One region of the Thalassospira sp. SN3W genome, then DNA from elsewhere that is predicted to be linked to it. Evidence: predicted binding sites of a transcription regulator. Region 1 holds the regulator's gene; each other region holds the start of a gene.
What was found. The regulator PhoB, encoded in region 1, activates phosphate uptake and scavenging genes when phosphate is short. The targets are predictions, from matches to a motif close to TNTCATAAAACTGTCA.

Region 1 (4,388 bases):
CAACCTTGCGGCTGTGCCGTCGATCGTGTTCGGTCTTCTTGGGCTTGAGGTTTACCTTAATGTCATGCACCTGCCGCGGTCGGCCCCGGTTGTTGGTGGTCTGACGTTGGCCCTCATGACATTGCCGACCATCATCATCGCATCACGTGCGGCGATCAAGGCAGTGCCGCCGTCGATCCGGCAGGCGGCCCTTGGTCTTGGGGCGTCGCCGGTTCAGACGGTGACCCATCATGTGTTACCGCTGGCGATGCCCGGTATTCTGACCGGGACCATCATCGGCATGGCGCAGGCTCTTGGGGAAACCGCGCCGCTTCTGATGATCGGTATGGTGGCGTTTATTGTTGATATCCCGGGCGGTGCACTTGATCCGGCGACAGTTCTGCCGGTGCAGATTTATCTGTGGGCGGATAGTCCGGAACGTGCCTTTGTCGAGAAGACTTCGGCGGCCATCATGGTCTTGCTGGGCTTCCTGATCCTGATGAACGGATTGGCCGTGTATCTGCGCAAGAAATTTGAACGGAAGTGGTAAAATGGCTGTTGTAACTCAAAGCGCAATGACGGCAGAGCCGTCAGTCACTAGCCCGAAAATGACGGCCCGTGACCTCAATCTTTTCTACGGCGACAACCAGGCGCTTTTTGATGTCAATCTTGACATTGTCGAACGCCAGGTCACAGCACTTATCGGCCCGTCGGGCTGCGGCAAATCAACCTTCCTGCGGTGCATGAACCGCATGAATGACACGATTGACGGTGTCACGATCAAGGGCAAGGTAACGCTTGATGACCGTGATATCTATGACAAGGCAATCGACGTTGTTCAGTTGCGCGCGCGCATTGGCATGGTGTTCCAGAAACCGAACCCGTTCCCGAAGTCGATTTATGACAACGTGGCCTATGGCCCGCGTATTCACGGTCTGGTGAATTCGCGCGACGAGCTCGATGAAATCGTCATGACCTCGCTTGAACGGGCGGGTCTACTGAAAGAAGTCAAAGACCGTCTGCCGGAACCGGCAACCGGTCTTTCTGGTGGGCAGCAGCAGCGTCTTTGCATTGCACGTGCGGTTGCCGTCAGCCCCGAAGTCATCCTGATGGATGAACCGTGTTCGGCACTTGACCCGATTGCAACCGCAAAGGTCGAGGAACTGATCGACGAGCTTCGTTCGAACTACACCATTGTGATCGTGACGCACTCCATGCAGCAGGCTGCCCGCGTGTCGCAGCGCACGGCGTTTTTCCATCTCGGCAAGCTGGTCGAAGTGGGCGAAACCGATCAGATTTTCACCAATCCCAAGGACGAACGCACCAAGGGATACATTACGGGTCGCTTCGGTTAAGTCCGGGCAGGAGTATTTTCGATGGTCGATGAGAAACATCATATCGTCAGTTCGTTTGACGAAGAACTGACCCGTCTGAACAACATCATTTCGCAGATGGGCGGGCTTGCCGAAAGTCAGCTGATTTCCGCCATTCGTGCGATCGTTAAACGGGATTCGGAACTGGCCGAGAAGGTCATTCTTTCCGATCACCGTATCGATACGCTGGAACAGGAAGTGCAGGATTTTGCCGTACGTCTTCTGGCCCTGCGTCAGCCGATGGCAGATGACCTGCGGCAGGTGGTGACCGCGCTTAAACTGTCCAACGATCTGGAACGTATCGGTGATCTGGCGAAAAACATCGCCAAGCGTGCGCAGGTTCTTAACCAGGTGCCGCCGATCCGCCCGGTTCAGGTGATCCCGAACATGGCCAAGCTGTGCCAGGAAATCATCAAGGACGTTCTGGATGCCTATATCGAAGGTGATGCGGAAAAGGCCCAGCGTGTCTGGGCGCGCGATCAGGAAGTTGACGATATGTACAATTCCCTGTTCCGTGAACTGCTGACCTATATGATGGAAGATCCGCGTAACATCACGGCATCGACCCATCTGCTGTTTATCGCCAAGAATATCGAACGTATTGGCGATCATGCGACCAACATTGCCGAAACGATCTATTACCGGATCAAGGGCGAAGACCTGCCGATGGATACTCGGCCAAAAAATGACGCGGCGAACTTTGCCGTCGTAGAACCGAATGAGTGACACTGGAGCATAGGAAGATGGACCCAACGGTTCTTATCGTCGAGGACGAAGCTGCAATCGTAACCATGTTGCGCTACAACCTCGAACGCGAGGGGATGCAGGTTGTCGAAGCCGGGGACGGTGACGAAGCGTTGAAAATTCTGGCCGAAACCCATGTCGATCTGGTCCTTCTGGACTGGATGCTGCCGGTGATGTCAGGGATCGAGGTTTGCCGCCAGATCCGCCGGAAGCCTGAAAGCCGCGATTTGCCGGTGATCATGGTTACGGCGCGTGGCGAAGAAGGCGACCGCATCCGCGGCCTTGATACCGGGGCCGATGATTATGTGACCAAGCCGTTTGCGATTGGTGAATTGCTGGCTCGTATTCGCGCACTTCTGCGTCGATCCGGTCCGGCGCAACCACAAGGGCAGTTGATCTATTCCGATATCGAAATGGATCTGGCCGCCCATCGTGTCAGTCGTAACGGCAAGGCTATCCATCTTGGCCCGACCGAATTCCGTCTGCTGCGTTATTTCCTGGAACATCCGGGGCGGGTTTTCTCGCGCGAGCAGCTTCTGAATGCGGTTTGGGGGCCGAATATCTATGTCGAAACCCGCACGGTTGATGTTCACATTCGTCGTCTGCGCAAGGCATTGAATGACGTCAAGGGAACGCGCGATGTGATCCGCACGGTTCGTGCCGCGGGTTATGCACTGGATGTCGAAGCCGCCTGATTGCGGTTATTCCGGAAGACGAAACGAAAGACCCCCATTATTGTGATGGGGGTCTTTGCGTTTCAGGTGCTTTTCCTGGATTTTGCCGGTTTGGCAGTTTTTTGTGCCTGGTCTTCGGTTTTTTGGCGCGCGGTGCGCGGGGCAAGTTCGTTCATCAGCAGCATATCGGCACGCCGGAACTTGGCTATTTCGATATCGATATCTTCCTGCGGGATATCGCAGGCCGCCAGAACGTGATCGGACAGGCGTAAACCGGTTTCAAGTACCTCTGGGATGGCCGCATCGGCACCACTGCGTGACAGCGGACCGATATGGGTGATGTCCTGGGCACGGGCAAAGATTTTCAGATGCGGATAATGCTGTCGCAGCAAGGCGACGGTCTTTTCCGTTGCGTGCGGGTTGCCCATGGCAACGGCGGCAATATGGGCCTGTTCGGTATGGGCGGCACGAAATGTTTCCGGTCGGGACCCATCGGCAAAATAAACCGGCAGACCTTCGGCTCGGCCACGCGAAACCTGTTGGGCATCGGATTCCAGAACGATAAACGGGATTTCCTTGGTGCGCAGCAGACGGGCCAGAACCCGGCCCACGCGCCCGCAACCAATCACCAGAACATGTTTCTGAATGCCGTCGGTTTCATCCGAGATCTCGCTTAGCTGATCGGTTTCCTTGGGATGAAGCTTCTGTTCGATGCGATGGCCGAGCGAAATCAAAGTCGGCGTCAGACCCATCGAAATCGCAACCACCGGGATCAGCATCACGGCGATGTCAATCGGAACCGCCCCGTTCTGCGATGCCAGTGCAAGCATGACGAAGGCGAATTCACCACCGGCGGCCAGGCTCATGGCGACCCGGATTGACGATGCCCGGTTAAAGCCGATCAGCAGGGACAATCCGAAAAGAACCGCTGCCTTTATGACCAGAAGCCCGATCAGCCACAAAATGATCGTTCCGGCCTGACCGATGACCACATTGGCATTGACCGACATTCCCACAGACATGAAGAACAGCGACAGGAAAACACCGCGAAATGGCGAAATGTCGGCTTCGATCTGATGGCGGAATTCGGTTTCGGCCAACATTACTCCGGCGATAAAGGCACCAAGCGCCATTGAAAGGCCCGCGGCTTCGGTCAATGTGCTGGCAGCCAGAACGACAAACAGGGTCCCGATTGCAAAAAGTTCCGGGTTTTTAAGGGCCGCAATATACCGAAACAGTCGTGGCAGCAGATAACGACCGGTCAGCAACAATACAGCAACCGCCCCCACACCGCTTAGTGCGCTGATCCAGGGGCTGGTTTCGCTCCCGGCATTGCCTGCGGCCTGCACCATGATCAGGAAGGGACCAACCGCAACGTCCTGCAACAGCAGGATGGCAAGGGCTGCACGCCCGAAACGTGTGTGCAACTGGCGCTCATCGGAAAGCTGTTTAAGGATAATGGCTGTTGATGACAGGGCGAGCGCCCCGGCAATCACGATGGAGGCGGGCATATCGTAATTGATCAGCAGCAATACACCGAACATCACGGCCATCGTGACGCCGATCTGCAGGAAACCAAGGGTCGCGAACCGGCCCCCAATCACACGCAGGCGTTCGC
Region 2 (4,388 bases), 1.3 Mb from region 1:
CTGGTGACCGCCCAAACGACATAGGCCAATACGCCAAGAATAATCGCCCAGCGTATCGCCGGATTGGCGATAAAGGGCGGCTTTTTCCAAGTGCGATGGCCCGTTGTTTTTTCAACGGAGCTGGTCATTGCGATACCACCTCGCGCAGGGATTCCACATCACCGGTTTCGCCGCGTTCTTCTGCGGGCACCCCGGCATAGATTTCATCCATGGCATCCTGGGTAAGGTCGGTCGGAACGCTGTCAAAGATGATGCGACCAAACCGCATGCCGACGATGCGCTGGGTATATTCCTTGGCCTCGGTGACATTGTGGATATTGATCAGAACCGGCAGGTGCAGCTCGGATGCAAGCGCACGCAGCAATTCCATGATCTGTCGGGATGTTTTGGGGTCTAGCGACGCGGTCGGTTCATCGGCCAGCAGGATTTCAGGTTCCTGCATCAAGGCACGAACGACGCCGACGCGCTGGCGTTCGCCACCCGATAATTCATCGGCGCGTTTGTTGGCATAATGGGCAATGCCGACACGTTCCATCAATTGAAACGCACGATCAATGTCGCTTTGGGGGAAATTGCGCGTCATGGCGCGCCAGGTCGGGACATATCCCAACCGTCCCGACAGAACATTTTCCATCACCGTCAAACGGTTGATCAGGTTAAAACCCTGAAAAATCATGCCGATACGACGACGCGCCAGACGCAACTCGCCACCCGACAAAGTCGTAAGTTCGGTGCCGTTAAGGTCAATCGAGCCCGATGTCGGTTCGACCAGGCGGTTAATACAGCGCAAAAGCGTGCTTTTACCCGCACCCGATGCCCCAATGATGGCAACGACGCTTTCGCCGGGAACCTCAAGGTTCAGGTCCTTCAGAACAGCCTCATCCTTGCCATAGCGTTTGACCAGATCTTTGATACGCAGCATCACGATACCTTGAAAAAAGACTACCGGGATCGAAAACCGATCCCGGCAGAAGCAGTTTGAAAGAAGGGATTACTTCAGGTTGTCCGGGGTGTATTTCACGCCGTTGGCAGCCTGGATTTCACGAATAACGTCCCAGTCTTTCTGGTAGGTGACAGGAACGAATTTCGATACGCCTTTGAATTCTTCGCCAAGGGCGGTGCCCTTCATGTCGAAGGTAAAGAAGGCTTCCTTGATCTTTTCGATCAGTTCCGGCTTCAGGTTATAGGCATAGTTGAACGAAGTGGTCGGGAAAGGCTTGCTTTCATAGATGATTTTGACTTCGTTCGGATCGTAAAGGTCGCGCTGGACCATGCGTTCGACGACTTCGGATGCAACCGGGGCTGCGTCATAGTCACCGGCAACAACGCCAAGGATCGACTGATCGTGCGAACCGGAATAGACGACTTCGTAATCCTGTTCCGGAACGATGCCCTGACCCGGAAGCAGTGCGCGCGGTGCAAGGTTGCCCGAGTTCGAGGTCGGCGAGGTGTGCGCAACGCGCTTGCCCTTCAGGTCCTCGATCTTGTCGATGCCGCTGTCAACGCGGGTATAAAGCTGCAGCGTGTAACCGAAACGGCCATCATCGCCACCCATCAATGCGAACGGAACCGCACCGGCAAGGTTGACCGCAAACGGGGTCGGACCGGTCGAGAAACCGGCAACATGCAGACGGCCGCTACGCATGGCTTCGACTTCGGCGGAGTTCGACTGAACCGCAAAGAAGTGAACGTCCTTGCCGGTCACTTTTTCAAGATGTTCAAGGAACGGCTCCCAGATATCGGCATAAACCGCCGGGTCTTCGACCGGGGTATAGGCAAACACGAGGGTGTCCGGGTCAACCTGCTGGTCGGCGGGCGGTGCATCGGCAACCAGATCGCCATCCATGTCGCAATACATCTGATCAAGATCGCCACGTGCGATGCAATCATCGGCCTGTGCAAATGCCGTGCTGCTGCCAAAGCTCATCATGCCGATGGCGGCAAGCAGCGTAGAAACTTTCAAAATGTCCATTTTTTTCGCATGTGAAAACATGAGACAGAACCTTTCTTCCCTGTAAACGCGGGCTTAATGCCGGTTTTAAATGTGGTTTTGTTGTTTTTGTTGTTGCTTTTATCAACATTATAAAGTGGCAAAAAGTTTGAAAAGCAACATAAAACTGTAACAATCGGTTACAAAAATAACTGCTAACCTTATCCAAAAGTGGTGCGGGCTAGGCTATTCAGGGGAGAGAGGCTCTTTGCGTATCGGAAAAAAGGAACGGCAGCAGCGCATTCTTCAGGAACTGCAAATTCATCCGCATGTGAGAGTTGCCACATTGGCGGAACGATTCGATGTGGCAACTGAAACAATTCGCCGTGATCTCGACGCTCTAAGCGACGATGGCCTGATCAAGCGCGAATTTGGCGGTGCATCCGCGCAGCCAATGGGCCATCAGCCCGATCTGGCCCAGCGCCAGATGACCGCGGTTGCCGGGTTCGAACGGATCGGTATCATGGCGGGCAACATGATCCGGCCGGGCGATGTGATCATGATCGATGCCGGGTCCACGGTCAGCCAGCTTGCCCCCTATATGGCCCAGAACCCCGGCGCATTGCGGCGCACGGTTCTGACCAATTGCTATGCGGTGGTGCACGGCATGGGCGAACAGGCGGTTATTGACGATGTCATCATGTGTCCGGGGCAGTTCGATCCGCGTGAAAATGCGGTCTACGGCAATGATACTGTCGAATTCCTGCGTCGTTTCCACGCCAACAAGGCCTTTATCGGTGCATCGGGCGTTGCTTGGCAGGGGTTCAGTGACGTTAACCGTCGTGCGGTCGCGGTCAAACGCGCGATGATGGAACGGTCCGATGAAACCTGGCTGATGGTCGATCACACCAAATTTGATCAGCGTTACCTTGAAAACATCGCACCGCTTGAAGCCCTGACCGGGGTGATCACGGATCGTTTGCCGCCTGAAAAACTGCTGTCCCATCTGGATCGCATCGGCGTTCAGATTGTCGCATGGCAGGACAATGTTTCCGCAGATCAGGGGGCAATCGCCGGCTGATATTTTATCGCTGACGATAAAACTGCATTTTTTCAACACAGTGACTTTGCGCGAACGATCATTTGCGCCCATATTCGGGAACGGCAAAAGATAATTGCCAGCCGGGTTCCCGCCCCGGTCAGTATGTTTTCTGACACGGAGGATTTCTATCGTGACCAATCCAGTGACCACCCGCACCGAACAGGACACCATGGGCAGCATCGATGTGCCCGCGGACCGGTATTGGGGGGCGCAGACCCAGCGATCAAAACAGAATTTCCGCATTGGGGGCGAACGGATGCCCGATGCGCTGATCCGGGCATTCGGTATCCAGAAACTTGCGGCTGCACGCGCCAATGTTGCCCTTGGCAATCTGGATGCAGACCTTTCCAAAGCCATCGAGGCCGCCGCGCGCGAAGTCGCCGATGGCAAGCTGCTTGATCACTTCCCGCTTGTCGTCTGGCAGACCGGCAGTGGTACCCAGACCAACATGAATGCCAACGAGGTCATCGCCAACCGTGCGTGTGAAATCCTTGGCAAGCCGATGGGCAAACGCGATCCGGTTCATCCCAACGACCATGTCAATCGCGGGCAGTCGTCCAATGACAGTTTCCCGGCGGCCATGCATATCGCCGCCGTGGTCGAGATCGAAGAAAACCTGAAACCGGCCCTTGCCCACCTTCGAAGCGCGCTGGATGCCAAGGTCGAAGCCTTTGCCGATATCGTTAAAATTGGCCGCACCCATATGCAGGATGCCGTGCCGCTGACCCTGGGGCAGGAATTTTCGGGTTATGCCGCCCAGATCGCCCTTGGCCTTGATCGCATTGATGATGCGCTGGTGCGGCTTCGCAAACTGGCACAGGGTGGTACTGCCCTTGGCACCGGCCTTAACGCGCCAAAGGGCTTTGACGTCGAATTTGCCAAACAGGTATCCGATATCACCGGCCTGAAATTCGAAACGGCGGCCAACAAGTTCGAAGCCCTTGCCGCCCATGATGCCTGTGTCGAGATGTCGGGTGTGCTGAACGTGCTGGCGACGTCGCTGATGAAGATCGGCAATGATATCCGCCTGCTGGGTTCCGGTCCGCGTTGCGGGCTTGGTGAACTGGTGCTGCCCGCGAACGAGCCGGGATCATCGATCATGCCGGGCAAGGTCAACCCGACCCAGGCCGAAGCCCTGACCATGGTCTGTGCCCAGGTCATCGGCAACCATGTTGCGGTGACGGTCGGCGGTTCAAACGGTCATCTTGATCTGAACGTGTTCAAGCCGGTGATCATTTATAACCTGCTGCAATCGATCCGTCTGATTGCCGATGCCTCGGTCAGCTTTGCCGATAACTGCGTTGTCGGTCTTGAAGCCGATCAGGAAAAAATCGATCACTATGTCGAACAAAGCCT
Region 3 (4,388 bases), 2.0 Mb from region 1:
TCTTTTTTGATTTTCGGCGGAAGCTGCACCCGCAGATGCAGTTCTTTAAGCTGACGGTCATCGACCTCGGCCGGGGCATTCATCATCAGATCCTGCGCCTGCTGGTTCAGCGGGAAGGCAATGACTTCGCGAATGTTCGGCTCGTCAGCCAGAAGCATCACAATACGGTCAACACCCGGGGCCGAACCACCGTGCGGCGGGGCGCCGAATTTGAACGCGTTGATCATGCCGCCAAAGCGGTCATCAACGACTTCCTTGCCATAACCGGCAATCTCGAACGCCTTGTACATGATGTCCGGGCGGTGGTTACGAATGGCACCGGACGACAGTTCGATACCGTTACACACGATGTCATACTGCCACGCCTTGATATCAAGCGGGTTCATGGTTTCAAGGGCTTCAAGACCGCCTTGCGGCATCGAGAACGGGTTGTGGCTGAATTCGATCTTGCCGTCGTCGTCTTCCTCGTACATCGGGAAATCAACGATCCAGCAGAATTTGAACATGCCGTCTTCACGAAGACCCAGTTCATCGCAAACCTTGTCGCGCGACTTGCCGGCAAATTTGGCTGCTGCCAGTTCCTTGTCACAGGCAAAGAAGACCGCATCGCCATTGGCAACGCCGGTAACTTCCTTGATCTTTGCGATGCGTTCGGCATCAAGATTTTTGGCAATCGGGCCTTTGGCTTCGCCGTTTTCATCGTAAACGATGTAACCAAGACCGGCGGCCCCTTCTTCGCGGGCCCAGGCATTGAGCTTGTCAAAGAAGCTGCGCGGGCGGCCAGCGGCCCCCGGTGCCGGAATGGCGCGAACCACCGAACCCTTTTCGATGTTCGAGGCAAAGATGCCGAAATTCGAACCGCGGAAGGCTTCGGTCACGTCAGACAGGATGATCGGGTTGCGAAGGTCGGGTTTGTCCGAGCCGTATTTCGCCATCGATTCATCAAACGGAATGCGCGGGAACGGAAGCGGCGTTACGTCACGACCACCGCCGAATTCGACGAAGATGTCATGAAGAACCGGCTCGATCGCGTCAAACACATCGTCCTGAGTGGCAAAGGCCATCTCGAAGTCGAGCTGATAGAACTCGCCCGGGGAGCGGTCGGCACGGGCGTCTTCATCGCGGAAGCACGGTGCGATCTGGAAATAACGGTCAAAGCCCGAAACCATCAGTAGCTGTTTGAACTGCTGGGGGGCCTGCGGCAGGGCATAAAACTTGCCCGGATGCATGCGCGACGGTACGAGGAAGTCACGCGCACCTTCCGGCGAGCTTGCCGTCAGGATCGGGGTCTGGATTTCCAAAAATCCCTGTGCGGTCATTTTCTGACGCATCGCCGAAATCACGCGCGAGCGCAGAACGATGTTCGAATGAACACTTTCGCGACGCAGATCAAGGTAACGGTGACGCAGGCGGATTTCCTCGCCATATTCGGCATCGCCAAAGACCGGCATCGGCAGCACGTCGGCCGACGACTGGACTTCGATGTTCGATGCATAAACCTCGATCTCGCCGGTCGGCAGGTTCGGGTTGACGGTTTCGGCGGTACGTTTGACGACCTTGCCGTCCACCGTGATCACACTTTCGGCGCGCGACTTTTCAAGAACCGCGAAAAGCGGGCTTGAAATATCGATCACGATCTGGGTGATGCCGTAATGGTCGCGCAAATCGACAAACAGAAGGTTGCCGTGGTCGCGCTTGCGGTGGATCCAGCCGGACAGGCGCACTTCCGCATCGGCGTCAGAGGCGCGCAACGCATTACAATTGTGTGAACGATAAGGATGCATGGTCTTTCCAGGTTGCTTTGTATGCTTGGTATTTTGGGCCACAAATTTGGCGCAAAGGTGCATGGCTGCACCGCGCTGTCAAACAAAAAAGCACCGCAATCCAGCCACCCCGGTCAATTCGGGGGGCTTAAATCGGGTGATCTGTCTGTTTGCGCGACGCGGCGCTTGAAATTCTGCGGTATAAAACGCTGCCAAAGCCCCGCCGTCAAGTGCCCGTCGCAATGGTCTGCATTGCGGGCCGGAATTTCAGGTCGGCGGCGCACCGATCCCCTGCAAATCCTTGACCTTTACAAAGCGAATCAGGCGCCCGGCTTCAAACCGAACGTCCGCCCAATGATCAACATCAAATTCATACTGGCAAAGACCGCAGGTCGGATATTTACGGTTCATTTCCAGCAATGCCTCGCCATCGCCCTCGCCAAACAGCCGGGCGGCGAAATCGGCAAGTCCCGGATTATGGCCGATCATCATCACACAGCGGGCCTCGTCATGGGTGTGCCCAAGGCTTTCAAGCAGCACGGCCTCGTTCGCCATATAAAGGTCTTCGCTGTAGATCACGTCGGATGCACTGGCAAAATCGCGCCCCAGCAGGGTTAATGTCTGCACCGTACGTTCCGCGGTTGAACACCAGATCAGATCGGGCACCAGCCCCTGTTCATGCAAATAGCGCCCCATCACCGGGGCCGCCTTTTCGCCGCGCCGGTTCAGTTCCCGGTCGTGATCGGATCGGGACGGATCGGTCCAGCTTGATTTTGCATGCCTGAGCAGAAGCAATGTCTTCATAAAATCGGGTATCCGGTGATCTTAAGGAAAGCAGACTTTTGCATGCCACATCGGGCGCTGTGAAGCCACCAAGAAAACTGACTTAAAAATTTAAGAAAATTGCACCCCGACAAGCAGTTATCCTATACTCCAATCGCAACCGGGACCTGTCGCTTTATTTCAAGGACACAAACCCACTTTCGCAGGAGGCACAGCGTGACCCACGCCGCCGTTATTCAATCAAGCGCCATCACACTTGATTCGGACAAGCGCTTTATAAACCGCGAACTTTCGTGGCTGGCCTTTAACGGCCGCGTCCTTGAAGAGGCCCAGAACAAACGGCATCCGTTGCTGGAACGCTTGCGGTTCCTGTCGATTTCCGCCAGCAACCTTGACGAATTCTATATGGTGCGCGTTGCAGGTCTGGTCGGGCAACTGCGTGCGGGCATGACCAAGGTCAGCCAGGATGGCATGAGCCCGTCCGAGCAGCTGCGCGCCATCACATATGATGCCAGCCAGTTGATGCAGGATCAGCAGCGCATCTGGCAGCAGCTTAGCAGCGAGATGGACAAGCACGGGATTTCGGTGATCAGACCGGATGATTTGACCCAGACCGACCGCAAATGGCTTGATGGCTATTTCATGCGCGAAATCTTCCCGACCTTAACGCCGCTTGCCATTGATCCGTCCCATCCCTTCCCGTTCATTCCGAACCTTGGCTTTGCGATTGTCATGCAGCTGTTTGACCCGGCGGATGGTCACAACATGCGCGGGCTGATCCCGGTACCGCCGAAAATCGGCCGTTTCCTGCGCATGCCGGGCCGGACCGAACGGTATCTGCCGCTGGAACAGGCGATTGTCCTTTACCTTAACAAGCTGTTCCCCGGTTTCGACATGATCGAACACGGCCTGTTCCGTGTTATCCGTGACTCGGACGTTGAAATCGAAGAAGAAGCCGAAGATCTGGTGCGCGTTTTCAAGACCGCGCTGAAACGTCGTCGCCGCGGCAGCATCATCCGGCTTAAAGTCAATGCCGAGATGCCAGAAGACCTTCTGGATTTCGTGGTCGACGAACTTTCTGTCGCCCCCGAAGAAGTCGTCAAGGTCGACGGGCTTGTCGGGCTTGTCGATGTCAAACAGCTGATCGATTCCGATCTGCATCATGATCTACTGTTCCCGCCCTATGGCGCGCGTTATCCTGAACGGGTGCGCGACTTTGGCGGCGATTGCTTTGCCGCGATCAGCAAAAAGGATCTGGTGGTTCACCACCCGTTCGAGGATTTCGACGTCGTCGTGCAGTTCCTGTTGCAGGCTGCGCGTGACCCCGAAGTCGTCACCATCAAGCAGACCCTTTATCGCACATCGGAAAACAGCCCGATCGTCAAGGCCCTGATTGCGGCTGCCGAAGCGGGCAAATCGGTAACGGCGATGGTGGAGCTCAAGGCCCGCTTTGACGAGGAAGCCAACCTGCGCTGGGCGGCCGATCTTGAACGTGCCGGTTGTCAGGTGGTCTATGGCTTCCTTGACTGGAAAACGCATGCCAAGGTGTCACTGGTGGTCAGGCGCGAAAGCCACGGGCTTCGGACCTATGTCCATTTCGGGACCGGCAACTATCACCCGATCACTGCGAAATTCTATACCGATATTTCGTTCTTCTCGTGCGATCCGGCATTGGGTCGTGACGCGGCCAGCATCTTTAATTTCATGACCGGTTATGCCACCCCGCGGTCGCTTGAAAAGATTGCCATCGCGCCGCATACGCTTCGCCCGACCCTGCTTGCCCATATCGATCAGGAGATCGAAAACTGTCAGGCGGGCAAACCGGCGGGCATCTGGGCCAAG
Region 4 (4,388 bases), 870 kb from region 1:
GAACGGAACGATGTTTTCAGAAGACAGAATGCCAAACGGGATCGAACAGATAATAGCAAGCGCCGTACCCCAGATCGCAATCTGGATGGTGATCCACATTTCGCTGACATAGGTTTTCCACATCAGGAAATCCGGCGGGAAAAAGCCATCGGCAAAATCGACCATGTTGCCACTGTTTTCCACCAGCGCCATCGGACGCATATCCGCGCCTTCCCAGGACCAGGCCAGAAGACCCATGATGATGGTCCATAAAAGAATATTGGCAGCGGATCGTTTCAGATCGCGTGGCGGAAGTTCCGCCGGTGCCGCCGCGGCAGAAGAAATACTGCTGTTCATGGTGTTAATCCCGGATGGTAAAAAAGCAAACAGGGAGCCCGCATGCGGGCCCCCTGCCATAAAACCGGTTACTCGTAAGAAACCAGAATGTCGAGTTCGGCCAGTTTCATGTCGATCTCGGCAATGCGGGCAGCTTTTTCATCCGCCGACAATTCTGCCGTGTTCTCGATTTTCAGCTTGTTTTTATACAGTTCAAGCTGACGGATCGGGTAAAGCTGCGCATTGCTGCTTTCCATGAACTTGCCCATGCCGTCCTGAATGCCGCCAAGAACCTTGTTGGCTTCTTCAACATTGCCCAGGCGACCATAACCAAGGAAGAACGCCTTGATTTCGGATTTCAGTTCGCGCGACATATCCTTGCGATAAACCATCGGATCAGACGGGATCAGCGGCGAGGTCCAGATAACCTTGACCTTGTCGGTGATTTCCGGCTTGACCATCTGGGTGCGCGCAAGTTGTTCGGAATTGTTGGCTGCAACATCAACCTGATTATTGGCAGTCGCCATCAGGTTGGTTTCGTGGTTGGCATTGCGAACGGTTTTGAAGCAGTTTTTCGGATCAACGCCGTTCTGCGCAAAGACGTAATAGGTCGGAACCAGGAAGCCGGAGGTCGAGTTCGGATCACCGATACCGAAGTTAAGCGTGCCGTCGCATTTCAGCATATCGGCAAGCGTGTTGAGCTTGTCGTTATCGGCCTGGGTGATGATGTGGGAATAATAGCCGTTCGTACCATCGCTTTTGGACGTCTGGACGAAAACTTCGCCGCCCGCACGATCAACGGCTTCCATCGCCGACTTGTTACCGAACCAGCCAACGTGAACCTTGCCAAAACGCATGCCTTCGATGATCCCGGCATAATCCGGCGCGAAGAATGCTTCGACATCCTTGCCAAGGGCTTCTTCCAAATCCTCGATCAACGGCTGCCACTGGGCTTTCAGGTTCGAGCTGGATTCAGTTGAGATAAAGCCGAAAACGATGGTTTCCGGGTCTTTTTCAAGCGGCTTGAATTCGACATCGGCATAGGCCACGCCGGTTACGAGCATGCTGGCAGCAAGGGCTGCGGATGCAATTGTCTTGCGGATCATGGGAAGTCCCCCGTCAGGTTGGTTGGTAGAGGTGAAATAAAAAGAGGTAAGGCAGAGAGGAATCGTCCTGATCTAGCTTGAAGCGAACGCCAGATCCTTCTCCGCAACCCTGCTCTTGGCCGGAACTTGATCCGGGGCAGGTGCGAAAAGCTCGGAAGAATATTCGCCGTAAAGTTCGCGCAGGAATTCCGGCGTCAGTTCGGTGGATGGGCCGTCAAAAACGACTTCGCCATCGCGCATCGCAATCGTGCGCGCACAATAATCACGGGCATAATCGACCTGATGCAGCGATACGATCACGGTGACATTGTCTTCGCGATTGACCCGATCAAGCGTATTCATCACCTTGCGTGATGACGCCGGATCAAGCGATGCAATCGGCTCATCGGCCAGAATAAGGCGTGCACCCTGTGTGATCGTGCGCGCAATCGCGGCACGCTGCTGCTGCCCGCCCGAAAGGTTGCGGGCTTTCTTTGTCGCATGACCATCGATACCGACACGCTTTAACGCGGTCATTGCCCGCATGCGCTCGGCCTTGGTGAACAGGCATAACGACCCACGCCATGCCGGCACCCGGCCCAGCATCCCGGTCAGAACATTGGTCAGAACCGTCAGGCGGCTGACCAGATTGAATTGCTGAAACACAACACCAATATCGGCCCGCACCTTGCGCGCACCCCTTGCAATACGGCCGTTCTGCTGGATGACTTCACCGAATACTTCGATCTTGCCACCATCGCGATCCCCGCGCAGCAAACCGGCAATATGACGGATCAGGGTGGATTTACCCGAACCGGACGCCCCGATCAGCGCGACCATCTCGCCCTCGCGGACCTGTAAACTGACATTGTTCAATGCCCGTTTATCGCGCGAGAAGCTCTTGTTCAGTCCGGAAATATCTACGACCAGCATTAAAGTCCGCCTGCTTGTGTTTCGCTGGTCAAGAAGCTACGCACAAACCGCGACTCTATGGTGACGATGATGTTACAGTTCGATGATTACGACGCCTTCATTTCACCGACAACAATCAAACTTGTCTATACATCAATATATTCTTCAAATAAAAAAATGTTCGTCCAAGAAATGGCAGTGTAATAATTCAATTATTACTTGTGACCACGTTCACAAATAGCGATACAGGCGAGCCAGATCACGAAAAACCCCGACAGAAAGAAACTGCCGGGGTCTTATATTCCGCCTGATCGCGTATGGATTTACTTGATCGCCTCAATCGCGGCGATGACATCATCTTCGATATCAAGCCCCTGAATTTCCGCATCCCGCCGCGCATTCTGCCCGCGCCGCCCCGGCAACCGCACGGCTTCCTCAAGCGCGATTTCATCTGCGATATAGCGCAAATGATCAAGTATCCCCGCCCCACCGACTGCAACCGGATCAATGGCAATCACCAGCTGGCCCAATGCGGGCGGCGCACCCTTGTCATCAAAAAGCGACGATGACTGATGCCCGAATTGCGCACCGGTCAACCCCGCGGCCAGCATTTCGACCATCATGGCAAGTGCCGCACCCTTGACCCCGCCTGCCGGAACCATCGTGCCTTCAAGCGCCCTGACCGCATCCGTCGTCGGATTGCCGTCTGCATCCAATGCCCAGTCATCGGGGATCGGAACCCCTTTCTGCTTGGCCGCCATGATCTTGCCGCGCGCAACCTTAGACAATGCCAGATCAATCACGATCGGATCGCCATCGCCGATCGGGGTGGCAAAGGCAATCGGGTTGGTGCCAAACATCGGGCGGCGACCACCCCAGGGCGCCATCGCGGCCGGGGCATTGGCAAACATCATCGCCGCCAGCCCCGCCTCGGCCAGTCTTTCCACGGTAAGTCCCATCACCCCGGCATGGTGGGATTTATGGATTGCCGCCACCGCAATCCCCTGCGCACGCGCGATATCGGGCAATCTTTCGATCATCAGGTCAAGTGCCGGATAGGCAAAGCCGAACTGCGCATCAATCCGCAACACGGCGGGAAACGGCTGATCAGCAACCGGTTTGGCAAACCCGTCCACCTTGCCTGCACGGGCCTGCGCGGCATAGGCCGGAACGCGGCGCAAACCGTGCCCGCCCTGGCCTGCGGCCTCGGCCGTGATCAGGGCGGTTGCCACCGATCTGGCATTGTCGGGATCAACCTTGCAACGCAGCAGGATATCACACACAAGCGCATGTGCGTCAGACAGGGAAAGCTTCATGATGGTGACCTTAAGATGGTGGCGGGCCCGGATACCATAGCCCCCGGCACCGCCAAGCGCAAAGGTCTTGTGCACCGCAACCCTGCCAACCCCTTATGACACCACTATAAAATCGCACCGTGCCCCTGCTAAAATTTCGCCGCAAAGTCGTATGAGTATCCCGGCATGGTTCATGCTGCCCGAAACACGGCATTCAGACCCGGACAGCCTCCAAACACAGGATATTTCCAATGCGCAAAGCAACCTCTTTAACCTTCGCCGCATTTGGCATCGCCAGCAGCCTGTGGCTTGCCGGTTGTGCAGCCACGACCAAACCGGCCGAGGAAAAATCCCCCGCCGACTGGTCGGCCATCGCGGATCGCGACTGGCAATTGATGCGGATAGAGGCCAAAGACAAAACCCTGATGCCAATGACGCCGATCCTCGCCAGTGTGAATTTCACCAAGGACGGTAAGGTTGCCGGATCGACCGGTTGCAACCGCTATTTCGGGAATTACACCCGAAATGACACCGCCCTTGATGTCTCCCCGCTTGGCAGCACCAAAATGATGTGCATGGAAAATGCGATGGAGATCGAAGACGCCTTCATCGCCGCCATGTCCGATGTCAAAGGCTGGAAATTGCAGGAAGACGACCTGCTGCTGGTCGATGGCAGCAACAAATCGATCATGACCTTCGAACGGATCAAGCCGTAATCGACGGGTCAGTGCAAAACAAACCGCAAAATAAAAGGGGCGCAATTTTCTGCGCCCCTTTTTTA

Region 2: a site for PhoB is predicted at 2,108-2,123, ahead of phnD (phosphate/phosphite/phosphonate ABC transporter substrate-binding protein). Genes of this name have one in related genera too.
Region 3: a site for PhoB is predicted at 2,646-2,661, ahead of P8T57_RS16020 (RNA degradosome polyphosphate kinase). Genes of this name have one in related genera too.
Region 4: a site for PhoB is predicted at 2,406-2,421, ahead of phnC (phosphonate ABC transporter ATP-binding protein). Genes of this name have one in related genera too.

Annotation. Positions count from the first base shown of each region.
Region 1 covers NZ_CP121124.1:1,469,688-1,474,075, reverse strand. Annotated here, with positions in the region: gene pstA (phosphate ABC transporter permease PstA) at 1-529, shown strand, start outside; gene pstB (phosphate ABC transporter ATP-binding protein PstB) at 531-1,334, shown strand; gene phoU (phosphate signaling complex protein PhoU) at 1,356-2,078, shown strand; gene phoB (phosphate regulon transcriptional regulator PhoB) at 2,096-2,791, shown strand; gene P8T57_RS06605 (cation:proton antiporter) at 2,854-4,388, opposite strand, start outside.
Region 2 covers NZ_CP121124.1:2,816,751-2,821,138, forward strand. Annotated here, with positions in the region: gene phnE (phosphonate ABC transporter, permease protein PhnE) at 1-128, opposite strand, end outside; gene phnC (phosphonate ABC transporter ATP-binding protein) at 125-922, opposite strand; gene phnD (phosphate/phosphite/phosphonate ABC transporter substrate-binding protein) at 992-1,972, opposite strand; gene P8T57_RS12685 (DeoR/GlpR family DNA-binding transcription regulator) at 2,199-3,011, shown strand; gene fumC (class II fumarate hydratase) at 3,163-4,388, shown strand, end outside.
Region 3 covers NZ_CP121124.1:3,499,880-3,504,267, reverse strand. Annotated here, with positions in the region: gene aspS (aspartate--tRNA ligase) at 1-1,784, opposite strand, end outside; gene P8T57_RS16025 (histidine phosphatase family protein) at 2,031-2,567, opposite strand; gene P8T57_RS16020 (RNA degradosome polyphosphate kinase) at 2,763-4,388, shown strand, end outside.
Region 4 covers NZ_CP121124.1:2,338,569-2,342,956, reverse strand. Annotated here, with positions in the region: gene phnE (phosphonate ABC transporter, permease protein PhnE) at 1-336, opposite strand, end outside; gene phnD (phosphonate ABC transporter substrate-binding protein) at 405-1,421, opposite strand; gene phnC (phosphonate ABC transporter ATP-binding protein) at 1,494-2,333, opposite strand; gene P8T57_RS10500 (Ldh family oxidoreductase) at 2,636-3,703, opposite strand; gene P8T57_RS10495 (META domain-containing protein) at 3,859-4,323, shown strand.